One region of the Pseudorhizobium banfieldiae genome, then DNA from elsewhere that is predicted to be linked to it. Evidence: predicted binding sites of a transcription regulator. Region 1 holds the regulator's gene; each other region holds the start of a gene.

Region 1 (3,633 bases):
CGATGATATCGGTAATGGCGGTCATGATCTCTCCCTGAGGTAAACCCAATGCCCTGCGGTTATCGACAATGTCTCTTAATCGATGACAGGCGAATTACAATCCGGCTCCCGCTGCGGCGCCTAGGCAGCCTTGGCGACGGCATCGAAGGCCAGAAGCTTTTCCAGGAGCCGTCGCATGTCTTTCAGATGAACCATGTTCGGGCCATCGGAGGGCGCATTGTCCGGGTCCTCGTGCGTCTCGATGAAGAGGCCGGCGACGCCGACCGCCACTGCCGCGCGCGCCAGCGTCTCGACGAATTCGCGCTGGCCACCGGATGAACCGCCCTGCCCGCCGGGCTGCTGCACGGAATGGGTGGCATCGAAGACGACCGGCGACCCCATGGCGGCCATGATCGGCAGCGAGCGCATGTCCGAGACCAGCGTATTGTAGCCGAAGGAGGCGCCACGCTCGCAGAGAAGCACGTTCGGATTGCCGCTTGCGGTGAACTTGGCCTGGACGTTCTTCATGTCCCAGGGCGCCAGGAACTGGCCCTTCTTGACGTTGATGGCGCGACCGGTCTTTGCGGCGGCGATCAGCAGATCGGTCTGGCGGCAAAGGAAGGCCGGTATCTGCAGGATATCGACTATCGGCGCGACGAGCGCGCAATGCTCCTCGGTATGAACGTCGGTGAGCACCGGGAATCCGAACTCCTTCTTCAGGTCCGCGAATATCTCCATGGCCTTGTCCAGGCCGATGCCACGCTTGCCCGACAAAGATGTCCGGTTCGCCTTGTCAAAGGAGGACTTGTAGACGAGGCCGATCCCGAGCTCGGCGCAGAGTTCCTTGAGCCTTCCGGCGATCATGAAGGCGTGGTCACGGCTCTCCATCTGGCAGGGGCCCGCTATCAGTGCGATGCGGCTCGACTGGGAGAACAGCACCCGGCCTTCGCCGTCACCCACGACAACTTCGGGATTGGGCTTCATGTCCATGGCGGCACTCCTTTTCAAGCGGCATCTGCTCCGTCGCGTGGACCCGGCTGCGGCGGACGCGATGTCCATAACAGCAACCACCGCCTCTGTCACGGAGCCAAGGCATAAGCGCGCCGACGCAGCTGGAACTTTAGCCTTGCGGAACACACCCGGAACATATATGGTCTGTTCCGTATTTGTTTCATCGTCAGGGAACCCGGATGCTCACGCGCAAACAGCAGGAACTGCTTCTTTTCATTCACGAGAGGATGAAGGAGTCGGGCGTGCCTCCGTCCTTCGACGAGATGAAGGATGCGCTCGATCTGGCGTCGAAGTCGGGCATTCACCGGCTGATCACGGCGCTCGAGGAGCGTGGCTTCATCCGCCGGCTGCCCAATCGGGCGCGAGCACTCGAGGTCATCAAGCTGCCGGAAGCCTACAGCACCAGCCTGCAGCCGCGCCGCGGCTTCTCGCCGAGCGTCATCGAGGGCAGCCTTGGCAAGCAGAAGCCGGCACCGCCCCCCTCGCCGATCGCCGCAAGCAACGAGAACGCAAGCACGAGCGTGCCGGTCATGGGACGCATCGCGGCGGGCGTGCCGATCTCGGCAATCCAGAACAATACGCATGATATTGCGGTGCCTGTCGAAATGCTTGGCGCCGGCGAGCACTATGCACTGGAGGTCAAGGGCGACTCGATGATTGAGGCGGGGATCCTGGATGGCGATACGGTCATCATCCGCAACGGCCAGACAGCCAGCCCCGGGGACATTGTCGTGGCCCTCGTCGATGAAGAGGAGGCAACGCTGAAGCGGTTCCGCCGCCGCGGCGCCTCGATCGCGCTGGAGGCTGCCAACCCGGCCTATGAGACTCGCATCCTTCCCGCCGATCGGGTGAAGGTTCAGGGAAAGCTCGTCGGCCTCATCCGCCGCTACCACTGATCATTCGAAGCAACGGTTCGGGAAGGGTTTCGTCGAAGCGGTCGGTGCGCCAGTCATAGAAGCGGTGGCTGGTCCACGGACGGCGGGTACCGGCACTGGCCGCGTTGATCCGCCACAGGGACGGGTCGGGACTGCCATTCAAGTAGATTTCGATCGCGCCAGTCTTTCTCAGGCTTGCGCCGTTCAACAGCACGGCACCCGAGCGACATTCGTCGAACCGCGCGCGAGGGGCGACAACCAGCGCCGCCAGATCGCAGGCGCTTCCCGCAAGTCGCGGATCCTCAACCACGGCAATACTGACTCCGCCCTCACGGGCCACCGCCACGCACCACAGCTTGGGCAGGCAATGGAACCGGCCCGCATCAGCTGCGGCGAGAGCGAGCGTTGACGACATCTCCGAACGGATCCGGTCACGCTGCTCGTCCGTCAGCGCGGCTTTCACAGAAGGATGGCCTGCCGCCGCAATGCCGAGGTCACTTGCCGGAGACATGACCGGAGGGACGGGCTCGGGAAGCAGCAGAGCGCGCTGCCACTGGTCGAAGACAAACGCCGGCGAGCGCGTGCGGTTGGTGGCAACGCCATCGTTCCACAGTGCCACCAGCGCGCCGTCGTCGGAGATCAGAATATCAGGTTGGGGCAGTCGGTTCGCCTGCGAGCTCAGCGCGAAGGCGAGCGCCATGATCGGTACGCCGACCAGCCGAAGCCGGGTGCGCAACAGGGCGAGGATCAGGAACCCGATCGAGGCGATCGACAGGAACCAGGGGTGCTGCCGGCCGGTGCCGACGTCTCCACCCCAGCTGGCCACGTGCTTTGCGACCGCGATGACCGCCTCCAGCCCCAGACCCATCAGTTTCAGGAGGGGCGCGTCGAGCCCGAGCGGCATCAGCAACATGCCAAGCAGGCCGGCCGGCATGACCACGAACGAGATGATCGGCATGACGGCGAGGTTGGCCGCCAGGCCATAGCCGGCAAGCCGGTGAAAGTGCTCCATCGAATAGATCGCCGTCGACAATCCGCCGATCAGCGAAGTTGCAAAAATCCCCGCCATCCAGTGCCAGCCGGTCAGCACCGGCGCGAGCCTGCCCCGGGCGAAGATCGATGGTTCCGGATCCTCCCCTGCGCCGCGCCGGCTCCAATAGGCATAACCCGCGACCAGCGCGGCCGTCGCCGCGAATGACATCTGGAAGCTCGGCCCCATGATCTCGGAGGGGGCCATTGCCAGCATGATGAGGGCCGCCAATGCGATATTGCGAAGGCTGATTGCGGCGCGGTCGAACCATACGGCGATGAGCATCACCGCCATCATCAAGTAGGCTCGCTCTGCAGAGACCGCAAAGCCGGAGACGAGATAGTAGGCAGTGGCCATGAGCAGCGCCCCGGTGGCGGCGATCTTCTTCACCGGCCACGCCTGGGCGAAGCCGGTGAAGAGGCAGAGGCAACTGCGCAGTCCGACGAAGAAGATACCGGCCGCAAGCGCCATGTTGAGCCCGGAGATCGCCACGATATGGGCAAGGCCGGAGATGCGCAGGGCCTCCGTCGTTTCTCGGGAGATCGCACGTCTCTCATCGGTGACAATGGCTGCTGCGAACGCACCCGCGTCCCCTGGTACTACGCTGCGTATCCGGTCGGCGATCATGCTGCGCAGGGAGAAGATCCATCTCTCGAGGGCCCGGCCCCAGTCCAGCGCTGCGGCCTGCGAAGGGACTGCCGCCTGTGGCGCACCGTAGAAGAAGCCAATCGCCCCGAT
Region 2 (3,633 bases), 1.1 Mb from region 1:
GCAGGACGCGCTGTTCAAAGACTCGCTCGGGAAAGTACAGTCGCGACTGAACTGACTACCAGCGGCGAAAAATAGAAGAGAGGGGCCGTGCATTGCGCGGCCCTTTTTCGTTGCCGTCTGATCGGGTTACTCCGCAGCCTCGTCCTTGCGGAGGGGGCGGAAGCTCATCCGGTGCAGCAGGCAGGGTCCGTGGGCTTCAATCCCCGCGCGATGCTGGGGCGTCGCATAGCCGGCATGGCTGTTGAACCCGTATAGCGGGAATACCTGGTGTGCCCGCGTCATCATGCGGTCTCGCGTGACCTTGGCGATGATCGACGCGGCCGCGATCGATACCGACCGGGCATCCCCCTGGATGACGGCACGTCCGGGGCAGCAGAGGCCCTGCGGTACGTCGCGGCCGTCTGCAAGAACATAGGCTGGTAGGATCGAAAGGCCGGCCACGGCCCGGCGCATGGCATCGAGGCTTGCACGCAGGATGTTTCGCTCGTCGATGTGGCGGGGTCCCGAAGCGGCGATCGAGACATCGGCGGTGGCCATGATCGCTTCGAAGAGCTCCTCCCGCCGTGCAGCGGTCAGCTGCTTGGAATCATTGAGACCGTCGGGGATGTTGTTGGGATCTAGAATCACGGCTGCCGCCACAACAGGTCCGGCCAACGGGCCGCGGCCCGCTTCGTCCGTTCCTGCCACCGGCCAGTGGCCGGCATTGCGTGCGACGAGTTCCAGGCTGAAGTCCGGGACGAGCGGGACTTCTTCGAACAGCATCGGAGAATCGGGGGACGTGCGAGCCAACATGGCGGCAGACTCGCACGCCCACCCGACCTCCTGCAAGCCCCGGCCGGTGTGATGCGGCACACTGTCCCGCCACGGAGAGGCGGGGCCGGGGTGTTTCGGATACGGAGGAGGCGGCATCCGCACCGAAATCTGGAGCAATCAAGGACCTTCGTTCGTCAGAGCAGCGACAGCTGGATCCCACCTCCATCCGGGCGGATAAAGAGATCATCGCGCAGCGGCAGGCCACGATGCCCCATGCCGAGCCGCTTGACGGTTATGTCGAACCGGCGGCCGATCTGCCAGGCGTAGGGGCCGGAGCCTTTCATCCGCTTCCCGAAGTCGGCGTCGTAATCCTTGCCACCGCGCATGGAGCGCACCAGCGACATGACGTGCCGGTAGCGGTCGGGATAGTTGCGAAGCAGCCAGTCGCGAAACAGCGGGCTCACCTCCAGCGGCAGGCGCAGAAGGACGTAGCTCGCTTCCCGGGCACCCGCCGCGTGCCCTGCGTCCAGGATACGCTCGATCTCGTGATCGTTCAGCGCCGGAATGATCGGGGCGACCATGACAGCGGTCGGTACACCGGCATCGTTCAGGGCCTTGATTGCTTCCAGACGCTTCGTGGGGGTGGAGGCGCGTGGCTCCATCGTGCGGGCCAGCTTACGGTCGAGGGTCGTGACGGAAATGCCGACCTTTGCCAATCCCTTCGCGGCCATGTCCGAGAGGATGTCGAGGTCGCGCGTGATCAGCGCCGACTTCGTCACGATCGCAACGGGATGATTGGCCTTGTGAAGGACTTCCAGGATCTGACGCATGATCCGCCATTCTCGCTCGATTGGCTGGTAGGGATCGGTATTCGTGCCGATGGCGATGGCGCGGACCTTGTAGTCCGGGCGGCTGAGCTCGCGCTCCAGCAGCTTCGGCACGTCCGGCTTGGCGAAGAGCTTGGCCTCGAAGTCCAGCCCGGCTGACAATCCCATGAAGCTGTGGGTTGGGCGTGCAAAGCAATAGATGCAGCCGTGCTCGCAACCACGATAGGGATTGATGGAGCGGTCGAAGGAGATATCGGGTGAATCGTTCCGCGTGATTGCCGTGCGGGGCTTCTCCACCTGCACGTCCGTCGTGAACGGTGCCAGTTCCTCAAGCGACTGCCACCCGTCGTCGAACGCCTCGCGCCGTTCCTGCTCGAACCGGCCGCTCGGGTTCAGCCCGGCGCCGCGGCCGCGCCGCCGGTCGATCTCGATGCGAAGGCCTGAGGACTTCACCAGGCAATCGGCAATATCTGCCGTATGGGCAGGTGCGAAGGCATCCTGCCGCAGATGGGTCAGCTCATTCATGTGACGCTCCGAAGGGCCTTTCTGCTTGCCCGCCTGATTAAATTCCTAAGATAGAAATGAGAACAATGCAAGAACAAACTCAAAGGAGCGGATGTGGAAAAGCCGATGATGATACGATAGAAGCAGTTCATGCTGACTGTCTTGATGGAATGCAGTGACCATGAAGCCGAACTCGCCCAGACACTTTCAGGTCTGGTTTCGGGTGCGGTGGAGGGGCTTGTCAGCGATGTAGCAGTCCTCGATCGAGGGTCCTCCGACGGCTCGGCAAGGGTCGCCGATGCGGCGGGGTGCAGGTTCTACCGCGACTGGGTTCTTTCCGATGTCCTGATGGCTGCGCGAGGTGACTGGTTGCTCCTCATCGAGCCGGGTGCGCGCCTGCAAAAGGGTTGGATCGACGAGGTGATGGAATACATCGCTTCGAGCAGCAGGCCGGCCCGCTTCTCCCTTGCCCGCCATTGCCGCCGCCCGTTCCTGAAGCGAATCGTCGGGAGGGTTCAGCCGCTCGAGCACGGCCTCCTGCTGACGAAGCGGCAGGCATTGGACGCCGTGGCGCCAGGGATGGGCCTCGCTGCCCTAGTGACCGGACTCAAGGCGGTCAGGCTGTCCAGCGAGGTCGTTCCCGCCCGCTCGCTGCGTGCGGCGGGTTGAGCCTCAGCCGGCCCCTCGCTTCAGGTGCTCGTCGAGGCGCGGCATGATCTCTATGAAGTTGCAGGGCATGTGCCTGTAGTCGAGCTGGGCCTCCAGGATGCCGTCCCAGGCGTCCTTGCAAGCACCGGGCGACCCCGGCAGGACGAAGATGAAGGTGGCGTTCGCCACGCCGCCGGTGGCCCTGGACTGGATGGTCGAGGTCCCGATCTTGTCATAGGAGATCCGGTGAAACACTTCTGAGAAGCCATCCATCCGCTTCTCGAACAGCGGCTCCAGCGCCTCCGGCGTCACGTCCCGCCCCGTAAATCCGGTTCCGCCGGTGGTGATGATGACATCGATCTGCGGGTCGAGCGTCCATCTGCGCACCTGGGCGGCGATCTTCTCCTCGTCGTCGGTGACGATGGCGCGGGCCTTCAACACGTGCCCAGCCTTCTCGATCCGAGCGACGAGTGTGTCCCCGGAGCGGTCGTCATCGGGCGTCCGGGTATCGGAGACTGTCAGTACGGCAATGCCGACGGGGATAAAGGGACGGCTCTCGTCGATGCGGTTCATGTCATGACCCGGCAATGGTTTCTGTCGAGGCAAAGTACCACTCGGGCCTTTCGGCCTGCAACATACTTGCGGCGTGATCGGCACTTCGCCTGGAATCGAATACGCCGAAGCACGTGGCGCCGGATCCCGACATGCGCGTCAGCACCGCACCTTGGCTTTGCAGGAGATTGCATAGTGCCCCTATCTCCGGCACCAGTTCGCCGGCAGGACCCTGCAGGTCGTTCCTTGCGGCCGCGAGGTTCAACATCCAGTCGCATGGGTCGTTCAAGACCAGCCCGGGGTTTTGCCTGGACGCGAGGCGAGAGAACACCTCCGGCGTAGAGATGCC
Region 3 (3,633 bases), 500 kb from region 1:
CCCGCGCTTCGGCGTATTGACGATCCGCTCGAAGGCAAGGTCGTCGGCCGGCTGGCAGGTAAGGCGGAAATAGGCCATCGCGTCGCGGATCTCGAGCCGCTCGTAGAAGCGCGGGCCGCCGATGACGCGGTAGTTGAGGCCGAGGGTGACGAAGCGGTCTTCGAACTCGCGCATCTGGAAGGAAGCGCGCACGAGGATCGCCATGTCGTTCAGCGCATGCCGTTTTCCGTCGGCATCGCCGCGCTGCAGCCTCTCGATCTCCTCGCCCACGGCGCGGGCTTCCTCTTCGGAATCCCAGGCTGCGTGTACCTGCACCTTCTCGTCGTCCGGGTCGCTGCGGTCGGTGAACAGCGTCTTGCCGAGCCGACCCTCATTGTGGGCGATCAGGTGGCCGGCGGCGCCGAGAATGTGTTCGGTGGAGCGGTAATTGCGCTCCAGCTTGATCACCCTGGCGCCCAGAAAATCCTTCTCGAAGCGCAGGATGTTGTCGACCTCCGCACCGCGCCAGCCATAGATCGACTGGTCGTCGTCGCCGACGCAGCAGACGTTCTGCGGCACGCCCTTCGGCCGCTGGGCGAGCAGCCGCAGCCACATGTACTGGGCAGTGTTGGTGTCCTGGTACTCGTCCACCAGGATGTAGCGGAATTTGCCGTGATACTCCTTGAGGATATCCGGGTGGTCGCGGAAGATCGCGATCGGATGGAGCAGCAGGTCGCCGAAGTCGCAGGCGTTCAGCGTCTTCAGCCGGTCCTGGTAGGCGCGGTAGAGCTCGCGGCCCTTGCCGTTGGCGAAGGCGCGCGCGTCGCCCTCGGGTATGTCCTTCGGCGTCAGGCCCTTGTTCTTCCAGTTGTCGATCATGCCGGCGAACTGGCGGGCCGGCCAGCGCTTGTCGTCCAGCCCCTCCGCCTGGATCAGCTGCTTGATCAGCCGGATCACGTCGTCGGTGTCGAGAATGGTGAAGTCGGAACGCAGCCCCGCGAGCTCCGCATGGCGGCGCAGGAGCTTCACGCCGATCGAGTGGAAGGTGCCGAGCCAGGGCATGCCTTCAACCGCGCCACCGACGAGCACGCCGATGCGCTCCTTCATCTCGCGCGCCGCCTTGTTGGTGAAGGTGACGGCGAGGATCTGCGACGGGAAAGCCTTGCCCGTCGCAAGGATGTGGGCGATGCGGGTCGTCAGCACGCGCGTCTTGCCCGTGCCAGCGCCGGCCAGCACCAGCACCGGGCCGGCCAGCGTCTCAACGGCTTCTCGCTGCTCGGGATTGAGGCCGGAGAGATAGTCGGGCATTGCACGGTTCTGGTCGCGCGCGGCCATGGCGCGGGCGGCAATGCCGAGCCCGGATCCCTGTCCCGCGGCGGCCGGTGGTGGCGCCGGTTGCGAAGGACGGCGGGGTTCCGGTTCCTCGTCGAAGAACGGAATGTCGTCGAAAACGTTACTCATGCGGGTCAATGTAGTGATTCGGACCTGAAAGGCCAGAAAAGATGTTCTGGTTTCATTCCTGTCCTTTCACCAGCCGATGGCAAAATCAAGGTATGGCCGGCGAAATGCGGGGGAGGGGCAAGGATGTACAGCGCATGCATCAGACGCGCGATCTGACATCTGCGTGAAATCCCACGATGTTACAAATCCGTAAGGATGCCGATCGCGAATTGCATGTATAGTCGCCGGCATAGATATTGCCGCTATTCGATCCGAACTACTCCCGCCGGAGATCTTAATGCGCATCTGGAAGCAACTGCTCCTCAGTATCGTTGTGGTCGTCGTCGCCCTCTGTCTCTGGGTATTCATGGTGCCCGGAGCCGGCGACACGCTGGCGAGGATGGGCGTGCCCGAGCCGATCGTCGCGGCGATCCGGCCGCAGGCGGCTCAGAACGCGGAGGCTCCCGGCGCGGGCAGGAATGGCGGGCCGGGCAGGGGCCCCGGCGGACGCGCGACCGTGGTCGTGACGGAGGCCGTGGCAACCGGAACGGTCAACGACCGGCTGGCGGCGATCGGCAGCGGAGAGGCGATCCAGTCCGTTGTCGTCATGCCCCAGGCGTCCGGCACCATCGAGGAAATTCTCGTGTCGGCGGGCGACAAGGTCACGAAGGGCCAGGTGCTGGCCCGCCTCGACGACGACGAGCAGGTGATTGCGCGTGACCGGGCGCAGGTTGCGCTTCGTAGCGCGACCGAGCGCTCCCAGTCGCTCAGCAACCTGCGTTCCGTGTCGCGGCTCGACGTGCTCGATGCGCAGATCGCCGAGGAGACGGCGAAGCTCGAAGTCTCGACTGCCGAACTCAACCTGAAACGCCGCGAAATCGTCTCGCCGATCGATGGCGTGGCAGGCATCGTGCCGGCCAATGTCGGCGACAATGTCACCACCCAGACCGCCGTTGTCACGATCGATGACCGCTCGTCGCTGCTGGTGGACTTCTGGGCGCCGGAACGCTTCGCGACCGCCATCTCCGTCGGTCATCCGGTCGAGGCGACGTCCATTGCCCGCCCTGGCGACGCCTTCACCGGCGTCGTCCATGCGATCGACAACCGTGTGGATCCGGCAAGCCGGACGCTGCGCATCCGCGCCCGCATTGACAACCCGGAGGACAAGCTACGCGCCGGCATGGCCTTCAGCGTCGGCATGCGCTTTTCCGGCGATACCTTCCCGGCCGTAGATCCGCTGGCAGTACAGTGGGATGCGGAAGGCTCCTATGTCTGGCAGGTCGTCGATGGCAAGTCGGTGAAGACGCGCGTGCGGATCATCCAGCGCAACCCCGATGTCGTGCTGGTGGATGCCGAGCTGAAGGCCGACGATGCCGTGGTGGTCGAAGGCCTGCAACGGGTCCGTGAAGGTGCCGACGTCCGTATTGCCGGGGCGTCGGAGACTGCGGAGGTGGCGAGCCAATGACATCCCACGACAGCCAGACGCCCTCGCAGCAGGACCCCGGCCAGAGCTTCACGGCGCTCTTCGTCCGCCGGCCGATCCTCGCCGCCGTTCTCAACACGCTCCTTGTCGTCGCAGGTCTTGCGGCCCTTTTCGGGGTCGAGGTGCGTGAGCTTCCGGATGTCGATCAACCGGTTATTACCGTGCGGACGTCCTATGACGGGGCCTCGCCCCAGACGATCGACCAGGAATTGACGCAGGTCATCGAGGGGGCGGTGGCGCGCGTCAGCGGGCTCAAATCTATCTCGTCGGAATCACAGTTCGGCTCCAGCCGGGTCACGATGGAGTTCTCCGATACTGCCGACCTTGCCGTGGCAGCGAACGACGTGCGCGATGCGCTCGGCCGCATCACGAACCAGCTGCCGGACGATGCCGACGAACCGCGCATCATCAAGGCGGATTCGGACTCCCAGGCGATCATGCGGATTGCCGTCACCTCCAGCACCCTGTCCATGGAAGACCTGACGCTGCTCGTCGACAACGAGGTCACCGACAGGCTGGCTTCCGTCGATGGCGTTGCCGACGTCGAGCTCTATGGCGATCAGGAAAAGATCTTCCGCGTCGACATCAATCAGGCGGCCCTTGCCGGTCGTGGTCTGACGGTCGGCGACATCTCGACAGCACTTTCGACCGCTGCCCTCGACGTCCCGGCAGGCTCGCTGGAGAGCAACCGGCAGAACATCGTCGTGCGAGCCACGGCAAACCTGACGACG

What was found. Region 1 encodes LexA, which represses DNA repair genes until DNA is damaged. Its sites were predicted from a motif close to TGTTCNNNNTGTGTTCNG; they were not measured.
Region 2: a site for LexA is predicted at 2,164-2,181, ahead of NT26_RS02165 (PA0069 family radical SAM protein). Genes of this name have one in related genera too.
Region 3: a site for LexA is predicted at 1,483-1,500, ahead of NT26_RS10140 (ATP-dependent helicase). Genes of this name have one in related genera too.

Annotation. Positions count from the first base shown of each region.
Region 1 is NZ_FO082820.1:1,554,992-1,558,624, reverse strand. Features, by position in the region: gene eno (phosphopyruvate hydratase) at 1-25, opposite strand, end outside; gene kdsA (3-deoxy-8-phosphooctulonate synthase) at 121-963, opposite strand; gene lexA (transcriptional repressor LexA) at 1,170-1,886, shown strand; gene NT26_RS07720 (ComEC/Rec2 family competence protein) at 1,867-3,633, opposite strand, start outside.
Region 2 is NZ_FO082820.1:461,869-465,501, forward strand. Features, by position in the region: gene NT26_RS02155 (F0F1 ATP synthase subunit B) at 1-55, shown strand, start outside; gene NT26_RS02160 (ribonuclease HII) at 127-792, opposite strand; gene NT26_RS02165 (PA0069 family radical SAM protein) at 948-2,105, opposite strand; gene NT26_RS02170 (glycosyl transferase) at 2,235-2,753, shown strand; gene moaB (molybdenum cofactor biosynthesis protein B) at 2,757-3,305, opposite strand; gene NT26_RS02180 (4-(cytidine 5'-diphospho)-2-C-methyl-D-erythritol kinase) at 3,307-3,633, opposite strand, start outside.
Region 3 is NZ_FO082820.1:2,051,111-2,054,743, reverse strand. Features, by position in the region: gene NT26_RS10140 (ATP-dependent helicase) at 1-1,440, opposite strand, end outside; gene NT26_RS10135 (efflux RND transporter periplasmic adaptor subunit) at 1,718-2,884, shown strand; gene NT26_RS10130 (efflux RND transporter permease subunit) at 2,881-3,633, shown strand, end outside.